2 regions of the Spirosoma fluminis genome follow, and region 1 is predicted to be linked to the other one. Evidence: riboswitches for the same ligand, from Rfam matches in the RefSeq annotation. Region 1 holds a riboswitch; the other holds the start of a gene.
What was found. Region 1 has a riboswitch for cobalamin ahead of metE (5-methyltetrahydropteroyltriglutamate--homocysteine S-methyltransferase). Riboswitches for the same ligand answer to the same signal wherever they lie in the genome.

Region 1 (3,210 bases):
GCCAGGGCGATTTGCAGACACGTATCCCGCCGGGGCTGGTCGTCGCGCACGAATGACCATTGCAGAATAGTAACCGGTCCCGTAAGCATCCCTTTTACGGGTTTCTGGGTTAGTGACTGCGCGTATTGCGCCCAGCGAACAGTCATGGGTTGGGGCCGCTGTACGTCGCCATAAATGATCGGAGGTTTCACACAACGGGACCCGTAGCTTTGTACCCAGCCGTTTTCGCTAAAGGCAAAGCCATCGAGCAACTCCCCAAAATATTCGACCATGTCATTCCGCTCAAACTCGCCGTGCACCAGTACGTCCAGGCCAACGTCTTCCTGCCAGCGGATGGCCTGTTCTGTTTCCGCCCGGATGAAGGCTTCGTATTCCTCCCGCGTTTTTTCGCCTTTTTTGAACTTAGCCCGATTGGCCCGCACCGCATCGGTCTGCGGAAATGAACCAATGGTCGTTGTAGGAAACATCGGCAACTGCAGCCGTTGGTGTTGCAGGGCCTGACGCTGGGGAAAGGCATTCGACCGGTTGGCGTCCTGCTCACGGAGTTGACGTAAGCGTTGCTGCACTGCTGGTCGGTTAATCTGACTTGACTGCTGGCGAGCCAGTAAGGCGGCTTGATTGACGGCCAGTACGTCGGTGGCCTTCTGATTCGCTGGCTCCAGGCTAAGCGTCGTCAAAATAACAACTTCGTCGAGCTTCTGGCGGGCAAAGGCCAGCCACTGTTTAGTATCGTTCGTCAGGCCTGTTTCCTGCGTTTCAGTCGCCAGGTCACAGGGAACGTGCAGTAGCGAGCAGGATGGTGCAATCAGAACCCGCTCGGCACTAATGGCCGTCACCACGCGCTGAATCGTTGCCAACGAGGTCGTCAGGTCATTAATCCAGATGTTCCGACCATCGACAACGCCCAGTGATAAAGCGGTTTTCCGGTGAACAAAATCAGTTTTTAGAATATCGTCCAGCTGGGTCGGGCAACGGACCAGATCGAGGTGCAGCGCGTCAACGGGCAGTTGGAGAACCAGATTCAGGTTCGCACCGTAACATTCAAAATAGCTGGCCAACAGCAGATTCAGCGCCGGGAATTGATTGCGCAGACGCCGATAAACCATATCCAGCATTTCGCGCTGGTGCACTGTTAAATCCAGGGACAGGCAAGGCTCATCGAACTGAATCCAGGTGGCACCAAGTTGCTGTAAGCGGCTAAGCAGCTGTTCATAAACCGGTACCAAACGGTCGAGTAAGTCCAGCCGGTCGAAGCCCGCTTCCTTCTCTTTGCCCAGCAGCAAATACGATACGGGACCTAACAAAACGGGTTTGGGCGTGGTCGTCAGGGTTTGCCGAGCTTCTTCGAAGTCCGTAAAGACTTTTTCCGAAAGCAGCGAAAACGACTGATCGGCCGAAAATTCAGGAACGATGTAATGGTAGTTCGTATCGAACCATTTTGTCATCTCCATCGCTTTCAGATCCAGTCCATCCTGCTGGTAGCCCCGGGCCATAGCAAAATAAAGACTCAGATGATCGGGCTCCGGTTTGTCGAGCAGCGGTTGAAATCGCTTCGGTACCGCACCGACGGTCAGGGACATATCCAGTACCTGATCGTAGAACGAGAAGTCATTGCAGGGAACCAGCGAGATGCCTGCCTGCTGCTGAGTCAGCCAGTTGTCCCGGCGTAGCTGCCGACCGACATGCTGAAGCTGCTCAGTGGTGATTTTGTTGGCCCAGAACTGTTCACAGGCCTTTTTGAGTTCGCGGTGGCTACCGATTCGTGGATAGCCGAGATTGTGTGCGATCATGTTGTAAATAAGATAAAATGGTTGATCGCGTTCGATGCCGAACTCCATACGCCTACCACTCGATCTGTTCTGTACACTACATGACACACCTGACCCGGCCTCGCAAAGAAGCAGGAATGAAGTAAGTCAATCGTGATGAAACCCAATCGCGTGTGGGCGTAATCAGCAACGCTAAAGGCAAGTCTCCTGGCTTGTGACGGTATCTGCCGTCCTTCTCACCCCAGGGCAACGGCGAACCGCTGGTGGGACAATGGACATCGAGGGCAAACCCTTTTTTAACTAGTCACTGACAGTAGCAACGTCTGCTCGTGATTCTCACACGATTCCTTTTTCATTCCCTGAACCTCTCAGGGAAACCATTAGCATGTTTGACGGAAAACAAAGAACGTTGAAACAAACTAACCGCATTCTGGCGGCAAAAACAAGGTGTCACCTGTCAATCAGTCCATCGGATTGGTTCGCCCCATTCAACCTGGCGCGATAAGCAGGTCAGCGTGAAGCGGATAAACGAGTGAACAGTTACTGCAACTCAGGCTAGTGACAGATCCAATTGGCCGTTCTCATGTTACGTTACAACACACGAACAAAGTGGGCTTCTCTGACGGGTTAACGGGTAATCACTACTTTTTTTTCGTTCGGTTGTAGTTTTTTAGTCGGGTCGGTTACTAACTAAGAAACAGCAAACGGAATCCAGCACAATGGCTACATCCTCCGAGAAAATCTTTCTTGAACACCTCAACCGGCACATCGGCATTGCGTACAAAATAAGCCAGGCATATCAGCCCGACGCAGATGAACGGGCCGACCTGCTTCAGGAAATGATTTATCAGTTGTGGCGGTCGTATCCGTCTTTTACGGGGCAGTCGAAGTTTTCGACCTGGATGTATCGCGTTTGCCTGAACACCGCTTTGGCCGACCGGCGAACTGCCCGCAATCGACAACACGAACCATTAGCGGCTCGCCATGAGCAGGTTCCCGACCCACCACCGGATGACCAGCAGGAGGCAATTCAATGGCTCTTCGACGCGATTGCTACGCTCTCACCCCTCAATAAAGCCATTATGCTGCTGTATCTGGATGACCTGAGTTACGAAGAGATCGCCAGCATCACCGGACTGTCGAAAGTCAACGTGAGCGTCCGGCTAGTCCGTACCAAGAAAGAATTAGAATCACGCTTAACGGCAAAATCATAAACCAACCTAACCGATGGCAACACTGGATGAATTGAAGAAGAAGTGGAATACGGACGCACCGAGCCCATCGGCATCCGCTCCGTATGATCAGGCGGGTTTACTGGCGATCACCAGGGCGAGAAGTGCCCGGCAGGTCAACCGTACCATCCGGTATTTCTGGGCATCGCTAACGCTCCAGATCATTGTCTACGGCTTACTAAGCCACCTGTTTATCCGATTTTGGGGTG
Region 2 (3,210 bases), on a different contig from region 1:
CAACGCCGGTACGAGTATCGGCGTGGTGGTGGCTGTGCTCATCGTGCCCTTAATCCTGAATCGGTACGGCTGGCAGGAAGTGTTCTGGATCACCGGCGCCCTGGGTTTCGTCTGGCTGATCTTCTGGCTCATCTTTTATGACGTGCCGGCCCGGCAGCACCGACTAACTGAGGAAGAGCATCAGTACATCATCAGCGGTCAGGCGTTGGATAGAGAGAAAACCGATGAGCAGGGTTCGATAAGCTGGTTTAAGCTTTTTACGATGCCGCAAACCTGGGCCATGATTGCCGGAAAAGGCTTGATTGATCCAATTTACTGGTTTTTTCTATTCTGGTTACCTTCCTATTTTTCATCAACCTTCAGCCTTGATCTGAAGAAACCCAGTTGGGAATTGATGATTATCTATACCGCTACCACGGTTGGCAGCATCGGCGGGGGCTACGTATCGTCCTGGCTAATCCAGCGCGGCTGGCCGACAATTAAAGCCCGGAAAACGGTTCTGATTGTATTTGCCGGGTTGGAGGTGTCCATCATTCTGGCGCAGTTTGCTACCAATGTTTGGGTTGCCGTAGGGTTAATCAGTCTGGCCGTAGCCGTCCACCAGGCGTGGGCAACCAACGTATTTACGTTGGCGTCCGATCTGTTTCCCAAGAAGGCGGTTAGCTCGGTTGTCGGTATAGCGGGTATGGCTGGTGCGGTGGGTGGAATTCTGTTTCCAATGCTGGTCGGCAGTTTGCTCGATGACTACAAAGCCGCCGGAAATCTGTCTGGCGGGTATAACGTACTGTTCACTATCTGCGGCTTTACGTATCTGGTTGCCTGGCTAATCATTCACTTGCTGACCCGGAAGACTAACGAAGAAAAGCCGGTTGGTACAACGTATCAGGTAGAACAAAGTAAGTCTGTTTAACTGTAGCACAGGCTTCAATTAGCTACTTAGCAGCGGGGCCTAGCGTCAGCCGTTTTTTCATAATTCTATACTAATACTTAGCCTGGTAAAGCTTAGTACCGGCACTCCTGCAGGGAAGTGCCGGTTTTTTTATTGCGCTATTCACTCTACCTTTGCGGCTGAGTTTTTGGTGCCTGATGTCACTTCGTAGTGGCTTTCACGGCTTAAAAGGGAAGTTGGTGTGAAGCCGACGCTGTCCCCGCAACTGTAAGTCTTTTTACAAACCGGTTCAATCTACGTAGCCACTGTGTTCACAATCAGCACGGGAAGGCTCGAACCGGTGAGACAAGCCAGGAGACCTGCCAAGGACCATCCGCTGTTTTGGTGTTCGGAGGAAATGCCCTGACCGCGCGCCGTTTCGACTGAAACGGTTGCACACGATTTGACGACAGTTCATTTTGTTGACACGAACCCTGCATCGGTGGGTGGCTCTGCTGTTTGTTTGCCTGCTGGCGACTGCGGTTGGCTTTGCGCAATCTAATACAGCTCCGCGTGCGGAAACCCGGACGGATTCGTCGGCTACGGCCTCTACCGTATCGCTGTCGACGGTAACGGTACGTGCCATCGCGCCCGAGCGATTTCTGGCGGGGCAGAAGCTGCAACGAATTGATTCAGCAACTTTACTCCAGTTTCGGTTTGGGACAATTACAGACCTGTTGGCGTTGAATACACCGTTGGCGTTCAAGAATTATGGTCCCGGTCAGTTAGCAACCGTATCATTTCGGGGAACATCGGCTAACCATACGGCTGTGCTTTGGAACGGAATTAACATCAACCAGCCAAACCTGGGTCAGACCGATTTCTCGACCTTACCCGTTGCGGGTTTCGATCGATTAGCAATTCAGTACGGATCATCGGCTAGTGCCGTTGGGTCCGATGCTGTGGGAGGAAGTGTCTTGCTGGGCAGTAGTCCAACGTATGCTAATGGCGTAACCGTCACACTCGGTCAGCAGTTTGCCAGTTTTCACAATAACAACACCCAGGTTGGTGTGCGTTACGGAGCGCCTTTAGGGAAAAACTGGCAACTATCCGGCAAAACGTTTGCCTACCGAAACCAATACAACAACGCCTATCCGTACAGCGAACGCCGGAATTATTTCGTCGAACAATCGACAACGGCCCAGCGAGGGTTTGTGCAGGATTTGTATTTTCAGCATAAGAACGGCAGGCAGCTTTCGGTGAATGCCTGGCTGTCGGATAATGATCTGATTGTAAGTCCGCAGGATGTTATTGCCCGCGAACGGACCCGAACGCAATCGGCGCGTCTGCTTACGACCTACGAAGCAAATCAGCTAACCCTTCGGTTAGGCTGGATTCGTGATGTGTACGACTACGCGAAAAGCAATTTCGACGCGCCGAGCCACACGCAAACCGACCGGTTTGTGGGCCGTGTCGAGCGTGAGTTTAAACTAATGCCGACCCAGGCAAATGCGCAGCTAACCTTGCGAGTTGGCGGAGAGTTATCTCATTATCGCACGCTGACCGATGGGTATGGCGGGCAGCTGATCACGGAAAACAGGGGGGATTTGTATGCACTGCTGCGCTATGAAACCACGCGCTGGCTCGTCTCGGCTAACCTTAGGCAGGGGTTTGTGACTCGTTTCAATCCGCCCCTAACGCCTTCGCTTGGTGCTGAGTACCGGCTCATACAACGTAACGAGTTTGCGCTGACGGCCAAAGGGTCAATCAGTCGCAGTTACCGCGTACCGACTTTAAATGAGCGTTACTGGCAAAACCTGGGCAATCCAAACCTGCTTCCCGAGGATGGATTTAATGTAGAGGGAGGAGTAGCCGCCAAAGCCAGCTTAACCGAAAAGGTAAGCCTGACCGCCGAAGCAACCGCCTATCGCAACCGGGTCGATAACTGGTCGTACTGGAATCCGGATTACGGCTATCGTGTCGAAAATCTTCAACTGGTTGTGGCGCGTGGCGGAGAGTTCACCACAACGGTTACCTACGCGCATGGGCTCTGGCTGGCGGGTGTTCGGGTGGGCTATGCCCTTACGCGATCGTCGCAGGAGCGGGCGTATAGTACGTACGCGCAGGATGTCGTCGGCAGCCAATTACCCTACGTGCCCATACACACGGGCACATTAAATGCCTACCTGCAACGTGGCCGCACGCGCCTGACGGTACAGACGCAAGCTAATTCTCGTCGCTACATTACGTTCGATGAGAGCCAGTATTTTAAGGGCACTACGTTAACGAACGTGTTGCTCGAAAGTGCCGTAAAGCTTGGTCCCATGCCTGTCCGGGTGCAG

Region 2: it holds a riboswitch for cobalamin, as region 1 does, so the genes downstream of both, ACYVBJ_RS12595 (TonB-dependent receptor plug domain-containing protein) here and metE (5-methyltetrahydropteroyltriglutamate--homocysteine S-methyltransferase) in region 1, are expected to answer to the same signal.

What each region holds. Positions count from the first base shown of each region.
Region 1 is NZ_BAAGZD010000010.1:82,115-85,324, forward strand. Features, by position in the region: gene metE (5-methyltetrahydropteroyltriglutamate--homocysteine S-methyltransferase) at 1-1,790, opposite strand, end outside; cobalamin riboswitch at 1,950-2,166, opposite strand; gene ACYVBJ_RS13970 (RNA polymerase sigma factor) at 2,489-2,983, shown strand; gene ACYVBJ_RS13975 (hypothetical protein) at 2,997-3,210, shown strand, end outside.
Region 2 is NZ_BAAGZD010000007.1:235,941-239,150, forward strand. Features, by position in the region: gene ACYVBJ_RS12590 (MFS transporter) at 1-910, shown strand, start outside; cobalamin riboswitch at 1,061-1,270, shown strand; gene ACYVBJ_RS12595 (TonB-dependent receptor plug domain-containing protein) at 1,348-3,210, shown strand, end outside.